DNA from 3 places in the Paenibacillus sp. J22R232 genome. Region 1 is predicted to be linked to each of the others. Evidence: predicted binding sites of a transcription regulator. Region 1 holds the regulator's gene; each other region holds the start of a gene.

The links. The regulator Rex, encoded in region 1, represses fermentation and respiration genes when NADH is low (regulators of the CRP and FNR family bind a similar motif). The targets are predictions, from matches to a motif close to TTGTGAAATATTTCACAA.
Region 2: the regulator Rex is predicted to act here: its motif matches at 2,796-2,813, upstream of AC0YN3_RS14480 (DUF1641 domain-containing protein).
Region 3: the regulator Rex is predicted to act here: its motif matches at 2,059-2,076, upstream of nadA (quinolinate synthase NadA).

What each region holds. Positions count from the first base shown of each region.
Region 1 covers NZ_JBWDNK010000001.1:1,214,753-1,220,096, reverse strand. The annotation lists gene dinG (ATP-dependent DNA helicase DinG) at 1-1,463, shown strand, start outside; gene AC0YN3_RS05610 (redox-sensing transcriptional repressor Rex) at 1,460-2,116, shown strand; gene AC0YN3_RS05605 (amidohydrolase) at 2,097-3,398, shown strand; gene AC0YN3_RS05600 (cell wall elongation regulator TseB-like domain-containing protein) at 3,431-3,928, shown strand; gene AC0YN3_RS05595 (hypothetical protein) at 4,042-4,572, shown strand; gene AC0YN3_RS05590 (AAA family ATPase) at 4,574-5,344, shown strand, end outside.
Region 2 covers NZ_JBWDNK010000004.1:140,068-145,411, reverse strand. The annotation lists gene AC0YN3_RS14495 (GDYXXLXY domain-containing protein) at 1-1,632, shown strand, start outside; gene AC0YN3_RS14490 (hypothetical protein) at 1,703-2,161, opposite strand; gene AC0YN3_RS14485 (MGMT family protein) at 2,244-2,552, opposite strand; gene AC0YN3_RS14480 (DUF1641 domain-containing protein) at 2,902-3,342, shown strand; gene AC0YN3_RS14475 (NAD(P)/FAD-dependent oxidoreductase) at 3,379-4,560, shown strand; gene AC0YN3_RS14470 (extracellular solute-binding protein) at 4,632-5,344, opposite strand, start outside.
Region 3 covers NZ_JBWDNK010000021.1:57,962-63,305, forward strand. The annotation lists gene AC0YN3_RS30390 (ABC transporter permease) at 1-780, shown strand, start outside; gene AC0YN3_RS30395 (ABC transporter permease) at 781-1,743, shown strand; gene nadA (quinolinate synthase NadA) at 2,141-3,079, shown strand; gene nadB (L-aspartate oxidase) at 3,201-4,814, shown strand; gene nadC (carboxylating nicotinate-nucleotide diphosphorylase) at 4,807-5,344, shown strand, end outside.

The sequences.
Region 1 (5,344 bases):
TGGGCATGCAGATTAATTACTTCTCATTGACTCAAGTCATTCAGCGTTTATACAAGGATACGAGATCAGGCTTGCTGCCTGGACTCCGTCAAAAGCTGTTGTATGAGGATGATGCGCACCAGGCTTCTTGGCTGGAAACCATCGATACGGTCATCCCGATATTTCAGGACATCAAAGAGCATTGGGATAAGTTGTTTGAGATGTTCTACGGCTTTACGTCTACCTCATCCGATGGTCCTACAGAAAACGGGCAATCGGTATGCCGGCTTAAAAAAAACGAGCTTCCCGCAGGTTGGGTAGATGGCGAAACCGTTGAAGGCAATCTTCATACGGAGCTTAACCGCGTTGCGCGTACGGTTGAAAAAATGATAACGGACATTAAAGACCGTATCGACGATATAGCCGTACAGGCTATTATTACGGACTTGAACGGTGCCGTCCGTGATATTGTTAGGTTAAAGGACGAGTTGCGAATATTCATTAAGCTCGAGTTAACCGATTCCGTGTTTTGGATCGAGGCAAGCAGCGTGTACCGCTATCGCTCCGTACAATTGTATGGCGTCCCCGTTGACGTAAGCGCGCAGCTGCAGAAATACTTTTTCGACGTAAAAGAAAGCATTGTGCTTACATCGGCAACTTTGTCTGTGCAAAAGTCGTTTCAGTATGCGGAAGAGCAACTAGGCCTTACCGGTTACGAGGAGCAAGGAAGGCTGAAAACCGTTCAGCTGCCCTCGCCGTTTAATTATAGAGAGCAAGCACTCGTCGTTATCCCACGCAACTTCCCAATGCTAAAGGGAACGGCCGTCGATGACAACTATATGGAAATGCTCGTAACATCGCTAGCAGACGCAGCTAAGGAAACGAAAGGCAGAATGCTCGTTTTGTTCACCTCTTACCGGATGCTGAAACAAGTATACGAGCCTTTGAAGGAAAAACTGAGCTCCTCAGGGATACAAGTGCTGGGCCAAGGGATCGACAGCGGCAACCGCACGAAACTCACGAGACGTTTCCGTCAAACGCCGGAGTCCGTGCTGCTTGGTACGAGCAGCTTCTGGGAAGGCGTGGACATACCGGGAGAAGCTTTGATTTGTTTAGCCATCGTACGTTTGCCATTCCAGCCTCCAAGCCATCCCTTAGCAGAGGCCAAAGCGGAAATGCTGCAGCGGCAAAAGCAGAACCCGTTCATGAAGCTTTCCATTCCGCAAGCGGTTATCCGTTTCAAGCAGGGTTTTGGCCGTTTGGTCAGAACGTCCCAGGATAAAGGCATCGTCATTATTTATGATACGAGGGTCATCGATACCTACTATGGCAAACATTTCTTATACTCGCTGCCTGGTCCCAAAATCGAAACGATGCACACGGACCAAATGATCAACCGCATGCGCGAGTGGCTAAGCGATGGCATAAAGGAAGAAAAGATCGATAAGGTGATCGAGCCAAGTTTGGAGGAGGAGAAGCGATGAAGCAAACGAAAATATCAGAGGCTGTCGTTAGAAGGCTTCCCGTTTATCTCCAAGTATTAAATGAGATGGTGAATCGCGAGATACAGACCATCTCTTCACAAGATTTAGGAAATAAGCTTGATTTGAACCCCGCCCAAATCCGCAAGGATCTAGCCTATTTCGGTGAATTTGGCCGCAAAGGCGTAGGCTATGACGTCGTCTATCTCATCGAAAAGATTCGTCAGATACTGAAGGTGGACCAGACGATAAAGGTTGCATTGGTTGGCGCCGGAAACTTAGGACATGCCTTATGCAATTACAATAAATACTCGAAGGATAATATGCAGATTACGGCCGTATTCGATGATCATCCGAGTAAGATCGGAACGAGCATCAATAACTTAACCGTTCTTCCGATGAGCGACCTAGTCGCAACGGTTGCCGAGCAGAAGATTCGCATTGGCATTATCACGGTACCTGCCATCGAGGCACAAAACGTAGCCAATCAATTCGTAGAGGCAGGCGTGGAAGGAATTCTAAACTTTGCGCCTGCCATATTGAGAGTTCCAGACGAGGTACGCATTCAAAACGCGGATTTCACCAGAGAATTGCTAAGCATCGCCTACTATTTAGTTCGAGAAGGAGAGAGCCAAGATGAGTCAGATTTGGATTGAAAATGGTTTGTTTATTACAATGGATGATGCAGCTCCATCTTTTAAAGGGCATATGGTCGTTACGGATGACCGAATTTCATACATAGGTACCGAAGCGCCAGTTGGGCTATCTGATGCTGTAGAGAAGATCGACGGAAGCAAGCTTGCCTTCATGCCAGGATTGATCAACACGCATGGTCACGCGGCGATGAGTCTGCTTAGAGGCTATTCCGACGACCAAAACCTCCAAGTGTGGCTAGAGCAAAAAATGTGGCCAATGGAGGGCAAATACGTCGATCAGGACACGCGCGCAGGCAGCGGATTGGCCATCGTAGAGATGCTGCGTTCCGGTACGACGGCATTTGTTGACATGTATGACCGCATGGACCAAGTGGCTCAAATGACGGAGATAAGCGGTATTCGCGGTGTTTTGACCAGAGGTGTCATCGGATTATGTCCGGAAGACGTTCAAGATGCCAAGCTTGCCGAAGCCGTTGCTTTCGCACGGGATTGGAATGGGAAAGCAGACGGGCGCATAACAACCATGATCTCGCCACATGCGCCATACACTTGTCCTCCTGCATATATCGAGCGCTTCGTACAGGCCGCGCATGACTATAACCTGCCCCTTCACACGCATATGTCCGAGACTATTGCGGAGGTTGAGCAGAATGTAAGGGATTACGGCGTAAGACCTGTCGAGCACTTGGATCGTCTTGGATTCTTTTCACGGCCAGCTCTTGTTGCTCATGCCGTGCATTTGAATACCGAAGAGATTGAGCTGCTTGCGGCCAAAGGCGTAGCGGTCTCGCATAACCCTGTTAGCAACTTGAAGCTGGCAAGCGGCATTGCACGCGTACCGGAGATGCTGCGCGCAGGCGTAACGGTTTCTTTGGGAACGGATAGCGTAGCAAGCAACAATAATCTTGATCTGTTTGAAGAAATACGGTTCTCTGCCTTGTTGCACAAAGGGATTTCTGGCGACCCGACTGCCATTCCTGCATGGGAGGCACTTAAGCTTGGCACGGTATACGGAGCGAAATCGATCTGGCAGGAAAACGACCTAGGCAGCTTGCAGGTTGGCAAAAAAGCGGATTTCATCGCGATTGATATTGAACAGCCGCATTTCTATCCCCAAACCGATATGGTCTCCCATTTGGTTTATGCGGGGTCGGGCCGGGACGTTAAGCATGTATGGATTGATGGACGGCAAGTGCTTCGAAACGGTGAATGTACGTTCCTCGACGAGGAGAAAATTCGTTACGAGGCGCAGGCGAGCTTCGAGCGCCTGTTAAACGCTTAATGCGCGCGACAGCAAGGAAACGTCCTCCGTTCATGACGCTGCAGAGATGGATATTTCTTATCGTCGCTGCTCTCTTGCTGCTCATTACCACCGTTTTCATTTATTTTCTTGATATACAAAATCCGCAGCGTACCGCCATTGAAGAAGCTAAAAAGCAAGCTGTCGAAGCAGCGGGACTTACGCAGGTCGAGCACGTATACCATCAAGTCTGGGACAAAGCAAGCTGGATCGTGGAAGGAACCGATCAGGATGACGAGAAAGTGTTCGTATGGCTTGCGGATGAATCGAATCCGGAGATTGTGAAGGCTTCTACCGGAATCTCGATGCAAGAGATGAAAACCGGCTTCAAGGGCGAGCATCCTAATGCGAATATTATCAGGATACAGCCTGGCTTGCTTGATAATCAGCGGGTGTGGGAAGTGTACTACAGCAGCGGAGACGAGACGAAGCATTATAAGTATGATTTCTATAGCTTTGACAGCGGAGCATTAATCAATTCGTATACGCTGCCTAACCGGACGGAGCCATAAGGCTCCGTTTCCTTTTATTGATGGACGATTCTTGCAGGGATAAATGATATACTTTCGTATAGAGATTGTGATATACGGAAGTGTCATATAAAACTGCGGGAGGGATTTTATACATGATGAGACCGCGAGTTATACCCATAGTCATCACTGCGGCCATTTCGGCTGGCGTTCTGTTTGGCGGCTGGGCGATTTATAATCAGGTGGCTTTAGCTGCGCCGTTAGAGCAGGTAGCGAAAAACGTAAAAGGCGTTATCGCTTCAGATAAACCGGTAATTGCCGGGGACCAAATTACCCTTTCACTCGAGCTTGCAGAAGACGCCAGCTTAAGGGATGTTTACGCGCATATTGAAGCAAACGGAAAAAAGGTTTTTGATGAAAGGCAGTTAGTTCTCGATATTAAACAAAACACAGACAAAGAGCTCGATGAGATATGGTTTGCGGCTATGTTCGACATCGCTGAAGCGATGGAGAATAAGACCTATTCCGGCATTCCTGCGGCAATGGACAAAGCGGCTGCGGTTAATAAGGATGTTGAAGTAACGACGGAAATGGATGATACGAACGTATATGTGACGCTTAGAAACCAGAATGCTGTGAAATACGTCGTGCTGCCGCGCACGTCTGCCCAATTGGAGGCGTGGTAATATGCGTAAGTTCGGAATGGAAATCGCGATAGGCATCGTGCCGGTAGGCATCGTTTTTTTAATTTTCATTGGGCAAAATGTCGTTCCCATGCTGCTGCTTGGCCTCTTAGGCTTTGCTGTCGTATATGCGGCAAGGGGCCGTGGCAAGCTCACAGCGCTGTCAGGCCAGAAACAGCGTGCCGGAGAAAAAACGAGTCCTCTTACCTTTGATCAGATCGGAGGACAGGAGCGTGCAAAACAGGAGCTTGTAGAGGCGCTTGATTTTCTTGTCCATCAAGACAAAATTGCAAAGCTAGGCATACGGCCGTTGAAAGGTATATTGCTCTCTGGTCCTCCCGGAACGGGAAAGACGCTTCTTGCGAAAGCAGCGGCCCAATATACGGATTCCATTTATTTGGCTGCTTCAGGCAGTGAATTCGTAGAGATGTATGTCGGTGTCGGAGCCGGACGCGTCAGAGATTTATTCAAGGAAGCAAGAACAAAAGCAAATAAGGCGAAAAAGAGCAGTGCCGTTATTTTTATTGATGAGATCGAAGTCATCGGCGGCAAGCGGGATGGCGGGCAGCAGCGCGAATATGATCAGACGTTGAATCAGCTATTGACGGAGATGGACGGGATATACGCCAATGAATCTCCGCGAATATTGTTGATCGCGGCAACCAACCGCAAGGAAATGCTGGACAGCGCGCTGCTGCGGCCCGGCAGGTTTGACCGGCACATAGGCGTAGATCTTCCGGACAAAAAGGGCAGGCTGCATATTTTGAACATCCAC
Region 2 (5,344 bases), on a different contig from region 1:
CATTTGGGCATGTGGATGAACATCGCTTGCCTCACTGCGATTGCGATAGGATTCTACTACTTCATCCGCGTTCGCCTGAACAAAGTGATGCTTACGCTCAATGCGCTGGCAGCATCAGCATTTGCCGTATTTAAATTTCTAGAGCTGCTTTCTGAGCATGCCTCTACTTCGTTTTTCATTTTCGGCCTGCTATTCGTTGCCTTGCTGCTGACCGCAAATTTCTTTTTCTTCCGCTTCCTCAACAAGCTGGGAGCAGATGAAACAAATGATGTGCCGCATGCGGAGACCAAGGTAAAGGAAGAGCATCAAAGCGTGCTCGTTGGCAGAATCGTCTCCACAATCGTGACGGTAATCGGTGTGTTGATCGGAAGCATTTCATTAGTAGGATTAGTCTTGCTTGCATCGAACAATGTCGATCCAGAGCAGGTATTGCTCGTCCTCTCCTTCCTGTTCGTGCTTCCGATGCTGCTGCTTCGCCGTCTCAATCCGGTCATCCGGTACACGATCCTAACGATCGGATACGCTGCAGGGGTAGTCGCCATCGTATGGATTGATGCCGCAGCCTTAACGCTTCTGTATCTCGCTCTAACGGCGGCAGGCTGGTTTAGGCTCCGCGGAAGGTCGCAGCATCTATTCAGCTATTCGCTCATTAACTTGAATATCGCCATTCTGCTGTTCCAGCTGTTCGAATACATTCAGCATGCTTCATCCTTTATTGTGCTTATTATGGCTGCGCTGAACGCCGTCGTCTATGCAAGCCACCATCTTCTACGCGAAGGGGCCATGCGACGGCATGTTAGGGAATGCGGACTGCTATTTACACTGCTGCTCATGTTTTGGCTCACGTTTATGCCTGACATTTTCCCGTATTCCTATGAGCTTTTTAATGTGATCAACTTCCTTGTCGTCACGGTTCTTTCATTCCTGTTCGTTCGCCGGAAGCAGACGCTCGAAGCAGCGGCGAGCTTAGTGTTTTGGTTCATCTTCGTTGGTTTCAAATACTACGACTTGTTCTGGACGCTGCTTCATAAATCGATAACCCTTGCTCTGTTAGGCGTGATCGCCATTGCCGTTACTTATGTGTTTGCCTATCGGTCACGCGCAGCGGTTCCGGAGGATACGGATGCTTACAGCCGAATTCTGCATAAGAGCCCTGTCCTAATCGCCATCGTCATCGTGCTTCAGCTTGGCTATGTCGGGTACCATGCAGCGACGAGCGAGATCCTGCTCTCTGGCGGAACTCCCGCAAAGCTTGCCATTGAGCCGCTTGACCCCAGATCGCTGCTGCAAGGCGATTACGTAACGCTCAATTACAGCATTTCTACGCCGCCGTCCATCGTAAACAAGGAGCTGGAGGCCCGCGGAGGCTCGCGCCGCATCAAGGCCGTGCTCCAGGAAGATGCGAATGGCATCTATCAATTTAGCCGGTTATATGCGCAGGGAGAGCCGATAAGCGCCAAAGAAATCGTCATTAATGGCGTCTATAATGGCTGGGATGGCATCTACTATGGCATTGAAACCTACTTTGTTCCGGAAGGCACCGGAATGGAGACCGAGCGGCAAGCGAAGTTTGCGCATATCGTGGTTGGAAAAAACGGAGACTCTCTTCTGAAACGATTAAGCAAAGAATAAGCAAACGCCTCAGCAATTGAAAAAAGCAGGACGTGCGCGGCCCACTTGGCCGGATACGTCCCGCTTTTTCTTATGAAGTCAGCCTGCTCAGCTCCGGAAACTCCTCCAGGTAGCCATTGCGTTCGAGCTCCATCAGCGCCTTCCGAATGCTTTGCTCGTCTTCCCCGGACTGATCCGAGAGCGTCAGCAGCTCCGCCAACGTAATTTCCTTATGCTCTTTGCAATACGTAAGCAGGCCTTTGGCCGCCCAGGACAAGCGGTCATCCTGGAATTCACCGATCATTTTACGGAACAATTTATGTGGTATTAACTGCTCATCTACTAAGGACTGCATCGCTTTTATGGCTAGTTTCGTCGTCATGCGCCCCTTTTTGGCAACCTCATCCAAGGTGAGCGACGCGGTATCCGCCGTGCTTGAGCTCAGTACGATATAAATCATTTGCGAATAAATATCCAAGCTCGGATTGTAAAAGATTTCGGTCGAAACGGTGAAGTTTCGCACATTTCCCGGTGTTATTTCAGTAGTCATATTCTTTCTCTCCCTTCCGATTGGTCTATACCATAATAAAGGTTCGGATACGGGGTTTCAAATCAGCCTTTATTAGAAAATGTTAATTGTAGTCAAACCGGTATTTCTCTAAATCGATTCGCCCCTCTGCGCTTACTTCTATGCCTTCCTCTTCAAGAAAACGAATCTGCGAATACCGCGCCTCCTCGTCGGTTATGGCAATTTCTCCTTTTGCATTAATGACTCTGTGCCAGGGAAGCTTATGAATACCGCTAAGCGAATGCAGAATGCGAACGACCTGCCTTGCGCCTCTTCGGCTGCCGGCCTGCTCGGCTACTTGGCCGTAAGTCATGACAGATCCTTTCGGTATCGACTGGATAATCAAGATTACCTTTTGAGTAAATGGCTTCATGTCAATCGTTCTCCTTCTCTTCCATAGGCCTGTTAAGGGCGCTTATTGCCCGTTTCTTAGCCTAAAGCGACAAATCGCAATATTTTTTTACAAAAAGTAATAAATTTCTTTTTAACTTTTGACAAAAACGATGTAGAATAGAAGCAAAGGGTTCAATCCGATTACGTCATGCTCGCTAATGCTTCCTTGTCCGATAGCCGGGATAAGGCTGTTACTAACGCACACACATTTTTTTGCGAAACTATGTGAAAAGTGTAACAAACTTCAAGGATGTTAAGCTTCACTTAGCGACTGGCACAATTGAGACCACAACTTACTTTCAAATTTACGCAAAGGAGGACATTCTATTATGTCACAACCAACTGCTGGACAAGAGGTCGCAGCAAGCCTCGTGGAAGAAAAGCAAACTTTGGATGTACTTGATCAGTTATTGAAGCCGGAGGTTCAACAGTCTTTGACTGTACTTGTAGACAACCTTCCGAAATTAGCTGAAATGGTTACGCTGATGACTAAAGCTTATGACTTCGCGCAAGGCATTGCAACAGACAAAGTGTTGATCAACGATTTCGCTCAAGGTATCGGTGAATTCGTCAAACCGGTTCAAGAAAAAGCAAAAGGTATCGCTACTGCAGCTATGGAAGCTGGCGAGCGCTCACAAGAGGCTGCTGGATCATCCGTCGGCCTATTCGCTATGCTGAAAATGCTGAAGGATCCAGAAGTTCAAAAAACGCTTCGCTTTGCACAAGCATTCCTTAGCGTATTGTCGGAACGGAAAAACGAAAAAGCATAATACACTGATTACGTATAGAACGAACGGAGGATGAACATGTCGAAGCAAATTCTAATTCTTGGTGGCGGTTACGGCGGTCTTCTAACTGCTCTAACAGCTCGCAAGCACCTAAGCGCAGCAGAAGCTAGCATTACAATCGTAAACCGTTTCCCTACTCACCAAATCATCACTGAGCTGCACAGACTTGCCGGCGATACGATTGCTGAGCAAGCCGTTGCTTTGCCGCTAAGCAAGCTTCTTGGCGACAAACAAGTCAACATCGTAGTTGACACCGTAAAAGAAATCAAACCGAATGAGAAGCAAGTGGTTCTCTCCAGCGGCCAAGTACAAAAGTACGATACGCTTGTCGTTGCCCTAGGCAGCGAAACGAACTACTTCGGAATTCCAGGACTCGAAGAGAACAGCCTTGTTCTTAAATCCGTTTCCGATGCTAACAAAATTCGCAAGCATGTGGAAGACCGTCTTGATGCTTACAAAAAATCAGGCAACAAAGCTGACGCAACAATCGTTGTCGGCGGCGGCGGCTTGACAGGCGTTGAGCTTGTTGGCGAGTTCGCGGACAGACTTCCTGAAGTATGCCGCAGCAAAGGCATCGACTTCAATGATATTTCGCTTTATTGCGTAGAAGCCGGCCCTGCCGTTCTGCCAATCTTCCCTAAAGTATTGATCGATCGTGCAGTGACAAGCTTAGAGAAGCGCGGCGTGAACTTCATTACGAGCGTAGCGATTACCGAAGCAACCAAAAGCTCCGTATCTTTGAAAGACGGACGCACGATCGAATCCAGCACAATCATCTGGACCGGCGGCGTTAAAGGCAACCCTGTTGTCGGCAGCAGCGGTCTTGCAGAGGATCGCGGCCGTTCTACGGTTACGCCTACTCTTCAATCGACTTCGCACGCTGACGTATTCCTAGCAGGCGACTGCGCGGTAGTATTCCCAGAGGGCGGCGACCGTCCTTACCCTCCTACGGCTCAACTTGCTTGGCAAATGGGCGAAACGGTAGGCTACAACCTAGCGGTTCAAATCAAAGGCGGCGTTATGGATAAGTTCGTTCCGGTATTCTCCGGTACGCTCGGCAGCCTTGGCCGCAAAGACGGCGTTGGCACAATCGGCGGAAACGCAACGCAGCTGAAAGGCTTGCCTGCATCCCTGATGAAGGAAGCGAGCAACATTCGTTATCTTTCGCACATCCACGGCCTATTCGCGCTTGCACACTAATACACATAAAGAAAGAAGGAGAGCATCGCGCTCTCCTTCTTTTTTTTCTTTTTTTGGCATCGCGTAGCTTATTACTGCTGCTCGGCCTGCCATGCTTTGAATTGCTTCCCGTATTCGGCAACCACTTTGTCCAGCCCTGCTGCCTTCAAGCTTTCCAGCGCGGCCGGGAAGTACTTATCATAATCCACTACCCCCATTTTGATCGGGAAGATTTTGGACTTTAGTTCCGACAGCACGTTCGCGTATTCGACGGCAATCGGCTCCGTGTTAAGACGGAAGCCCAGCACGGGCGAGAACTCGACTGGGTTCGTCGGCTCTGTCGTTAACTCCTTCAAATAATCCTCGGGCGTATTTACGTCAAATAGCGTGTATCGGTTATTGCCAATCATCCATGAGTCGAAATAATAGGACGCATCGTTGTCATCCTTAATAAATTCTGCGGTACGCTCGCCCACCGCTTTATAATGCGTGCCTTCTTCCCCGTATAGAAATAGATTGTGGTTGTCCTTATTCGTGTACAGCCAGTTTAAAAACTTTATCGCTGCTTCCGGGTGCTCTGACGTAATCGGAACAGCATTCGTATTGCCAAAAGCCAAATATTGCAGCAGCGGCTTTTCTTCTGCCAAATATTTCTCGCCCACTTTGGCTTCCGGGTTGTTTTTCGCAATGGCTACGCTGGAGTAAAACGCCCCGTTCGTGCTGAAAATGAAATCGCCCAGCGTCATGGCTTTGTCGCGCTCTTCTTTTTTGTAAGTCAAAATATCGGGATTAATAAGCTTCTTGT
Region 3 (5,344 bases), on a different contig from region 1:
GTTTTGCTCGATCTACCGTGGTACATCCACGCTCCGCTTGCCATCATAACAGGCGCGGTATTCGGCGGCTTGTGGGCAGGCATCGCGGGTTATCTGAAAGCGAAACGCGGCGTTAACGAGGTTATTTCCTCCATCATGCTCAATTGGATTGCATTGTTTCTATCGAACTTTATCGTAGCGAAGTTCCTTGTAGAGAAGGGACAACAGAAATCGATGACGGTTCATGAATCCGCCATGGTCAAAATCGATTGGCTGATCAAGCTGACGGATAATGCACGCATGCACTGGGGAACGATCATAGCGGTCGTCTGCGTCATCGTATTTTATATCGTACTTTGGCGTACGAAGCAAGGCTATGAGCTGCGTGCGGTTGGCCACAATCCCGATGCAGCGCTGTATGCGGGAATGAATGTCAACGTAACGATGGTGAAATCGATGTTCATAAGCGGCGTGTTCGCAGGGCTTGGCGGGGTTTTTGAAATTCTTGGTGTATTTGGCAACCAGACTGTGATGGCTGCTTCTCCTGGTTATGGATTTGACGGTATCGCAGTAGCGCTGCTTGGCGGAAATACTCCGATAGGCGTTCTGCTTGGCGCTGTTTTATTCGGCGGGCTAAGCTACGGCTCAGCCGGTATGAGCTTTGGTGCAGGCGTTCCTCCGGAGGTTGTTCGCATCGTAATCGGCGCCGTCATTTTCTTCGTTGCTTCGCACGGATTGGTGAAGTGGTTCCTTAAGCCTTTTCTAAATAAACGTGCGAGCAAGCGGAAGGAGGCGGCGTAGATGAACGTACTCGATATTATTGGACAGCTCATAAATACAACGCTTGTCTTTTCTACCGCGCTGATCTTTACGGCGCTTGGAGGAATGTATTCGGAGCGCTCGGGTGTCGTTAACATCGGTCTTGAAGGCTTAATGGTGTCAGGCGCGTTTGCTGCGGCTGTCGCTACCGAATATGCGATTCAAGCGGGTCTTGGCAGCGTTTCGCCGTGGATTGGTTTTATCGCGGCAGCCATCTACGGCATGCTGTTCTCGTTGCTTCATGCGATATCGACGATTACGTTTCGGGCGGATCAAACGGTCGTGGGCGTCGTTATTAATATTTTATCGTTAGGTTTATCCCTTTACCTGACAAAGAGCCTGTACGCGGGCTCGGGGCAGACACCATTGCTTGAAAATGTGTTCCATAAATGGCAGATTCCGTTTCTATCCGATATACCGCTGCTTGGCAGGGCAATTTTTACCGCTTACCCAACAACGTATATCGCGCTTGCCCTTGCCGTTATCAGTTACTTCATTCTGTTCCGTACCCCATTCGGGCTGCGTCTTCGCGCGGTTGGCGAGCATCCAAGCTCGGCGGATACGGTAGGGATTAGCGTAACAAAGTATCGTTATATCGGGGTTCTTCTTAGCGGAGCACTAGCCGGTCTCGGCGGCGCGACGGTTACGTTGACCACGACAAGCAGTTTCGCGCATAATACGATTTCGGGCCAAGGCTTTATCGCGCTTGCTGCTCTGATATTCGGCAAATGGAATCCGCTTGGCCTAGTAGGCGCGGCCATGTTCTTCGGTCTCGCACAAGCGCTCAGAAGCTTTATGCAGCGATTTGAATTCGCACAGCAAATTCCGGCAGAGTTCTTCTATATGCTGCCTTATGTATTGACCTTGATCGTTCTAGCGGGTGCCGTTGGCCGTTCCAATGCGCCTTCTGCGCTTGGTCAGCCATACGATCCAGCAAAACGTTAATGGATGACAAAAGTCTCTTTCCCTTGAGGAGAGAGACTTTTCTATTTATATAGAAGTGCTTCCGATCGCACCTGCATAATTGCCTAATATCGCCATATTAGGCTAGGATCGTCGAAATGGCTCGGATTTTATGCTAAGAAAGCCCGTTTGCTGCGAATGCTGCCCGGATACAGCTATAAGAAAAATTAATTTGAAGCAGCGGGCCTAAAAAGGGCTTTCACGCATTGACAGTAGCATCTACCGCGTGTAAATTAAAACTTAATCAAATGAATTTATCCCTTTTGGTTTAAACTATAGGTAAGCGACTTTCTAAGTTTGTGCATCAATTCACAAAGTTGAGCTTGCCGTATAACGGAATGGGTACACCCCCATCCCTCATAAGAGGAGAGGATCTACTGTGGAAGCACTGGCGCTGGAACGCAAAGCGGAACAAAACCGCGAGCTGCGTGAACGGTTGTTACAGTTGAAGAAAGAACGGAATGCTATTATTCTAGCTCATTATTATCAGCGTGATGAAATACAAGAGGTAGCGGATTTCCGCGGCGACTCCTTTTTGCTAGCGCAGAAGGCAGCCCAGACGGATGCTGACGTTATCGTTTTTTGCGGCGTTCACTTCATGGGTGAGAGCGCTAAGATTCTTGCACCTAACAAAACGGTTATTATTCCCGATGAGCGCGCCGGTTGCCCAATGGCAGACATGGTCAGTGTTGATGGTTTGCGCAAGCTGAAAGCGCAGCATCCGAACGCAAAGGTCGTAACCTACATTAACTCGTCTGCAGAAATTAAAGCAGAGACGGATATTTGCTGTACGTCAGCAAACGCGGTTAAGGTCGTGAATTCGGTTGAGGGCGATGAAGTGATTTGGGTACCTGATAAAAACCTTGGCCACTATGTGCAGCAGAACACCGATAAGAAGATGATTATCTGGGAAGGCTACTGCAACACGCATGACATGCTTACGGTAAAAGACGTAGAGGAAATGAAAGCGAAATATCCGAACGCACAGTTTGTTGTCCATCCGGAGTGCCGTCCCGAAGTTGTGGAGCTAGGTGACTTTGTCGGCAGTACAACAGCTATTATCAAATATTGCAAGGAATCCGATTGCCAAGAATTCATCGTAGGCACGGAGGACGGAACTGGCTACCAGCTGCGTCTTGACAGCCCGGGCAAGACCTTCCATTTTGCATCCAAATACTTGGTTTGTCCGAATATGAAGGTAAATAATTTGAAAAAGCTTGTGAAAGCTTTGGAAACGATGCAGCCACAAATTTACGTACCGCCTCATGTTGCGGATCAAGCCCGTCTTTCCTTGGAGCGCATGCTGCTTGTGAAGTAAGAAACGCTGCTTTTATGCTCGCAAGATTAGCTTCGCTGCAAATTTATGCCTATATTCCATGAAAAGACGTAAGCAGACGGCAGTGAGCCGGGTTTCACCGTTTACGCTTGGGGGAGCCATGATGATTCCTAGATATTTAGTAGATGTGCAGCTAAGTGAGCTGCCGGTTGTTGAAAAAGATGTCATCGTAATCGGGGCCGGCATTGCCGGTCTTTTTACCGCTATACGGGCAAGCGAGAACAATTCCGTACTTATGATTACGAAAAAATCGCTGCTCGACAGCAATACAAGGTACGCGCAGGGCGGTATCGCCGCCGTTATATCGGACGAGGATTCCCCTGCTTACCATAGACAAGACACGCTTATAGCGGGGGCTGGACTATGCTCGGATGAAGCCGTCGATGTATTAGTTCACGAGGGTCCGAAAGGCGTTCGCAGCCTAATTAAGATGGGAACGCAATTCGACTTGGAGAATGGCGAGTTTGCGCTGACGAAGGAAGGCGCTCACAGCCAGCGTCGGATTTTGCATGCCAATGGTGATGCTACCGGCTTCGAGATTGTTCGGGCTTTATCGGAAACCGCGGTTGCGAATGACCAAATCGAGGTGTGGGATGACCATTTTGTCATCGATTTGGTTACGCAAGACGGCGTTTGCTGCGGAGCCATCGTACAAAAACCAGGCGGACAGCGTTTATTCGTGAAAGGCAAAGCTGTTATTCTCAGCTCAGGCGGAGCCGGACAGCTGTACCGCTATACGACCAATCCGGAGGTCGCAACAGGTGACGGCATTGCCATGGCATACCGTGCCGGTGCATACATACAGGACGTAGAATTCATACAATTCCACCCCACTTCGCTTTGTTACCCTGGGGCGCCGAGATTTTTGATTTCGGAGGCAGTCCGGGGCGAGGGTGCTTTTCTTCGCAACATTAAGGGAGAACGATTCATGGAGCGTTATCACGAGCAGCTAGAGCTGGCTCCTAGGGACGTTGTTGCGCGCGCAATCGTCAGCGAAATGGAAGAGACGAAGTCAACCTTTGTTTACATCGATATTACGCATGAATCACCGGAGATGGTCAAGCACCGTTTTCCTACTATATACGAATACTGCTTGAGATACGGCCTTGATCTGACCTCGGATTGGATCCCGGTAGCGCCAGCCATGCATTATATGATGGGCGGAGTGAAAACGGACTTAAATGGAGAAACAAACATTAAGCGTTTGTTCGCCTGCGGAGAGGTTTCATCAACCGGCGTTCACGGGGCTAATCGGTTGGCTAGCAATTCGCTGTCTGAAGCGATCGTGTTTGGCAGGAGAATCGTTAAGCGAATCGAAGAGCTTTCGGAAAACACCGTTATCCCCGTTATCGACAAAGATACGGAGCGCAGCAGCACTTCGATTCAAGCGGTCGTCGAAAGACGGCTTAAGCTACAAAAAATAATGGTTCGTTATGCAGGCCTGCGCCGAGATGCCAAAGGCTTAATCAAAGGGCTGGAGGAATTGAAGCGCCAGCTTCCCATTTATCAGTCAGTGCTTACTGAGCGCGAGGAATATGAATTTGCCAACCTGCTCACATGCGCTTTGCTGACTACGGAGGCTGCGCTCTCCCGCGAGGAAAGCCGCGGAGCGCATTACCGTGAGGATTTCCCGGCTCGCGACGATGAAATGTGGAGAAAGCATACGGTGTTACACCGTCTATATGGACTGACGGAGGAGCGAATAGAGAATGTTTGAATGGGCGGCAGGCGGATATGATATAGCGGTGCGCGAGCAAATTCGCGGCTGGCTTGCAGAGGATATTGGCAGTGGAGACATCACGACAGAGACGACTATACCTAGGGATTCACGTTCTAAGGCTGTTATACATGTCAAAGAAAACGGCATTATTGCTGGAATTCCAATCGCTAAGCTTGTATTCGAGGTTGTGGATGCATCACTTGAATTCCAGCCTCTCGTTAACGATGGGGATCCTGTCGTCAAAGGAACCGTGCTTGCTACAGTAGAAGGCAGTACGCACAGCTTGCTAATAGGAGAAAGACTAGCGCTTAACCTGATGCAAAGGCTGTCCGGCATTGCGACGAAGACGGATGCGTTTGTCCGTGCGCTTGAAGGCTTGCCGGTAAGACTAGTTGATACGCGCAAAACGACGCCAGGCCACCGCATGCTTGAGAAATACGCAGTGCGCGTAGGCGGCGGAGCCAATCACCGCTTCGGCTTATATGATGCAGTTATGATTAAGGATAACCATATTAAGGGATCAGGCG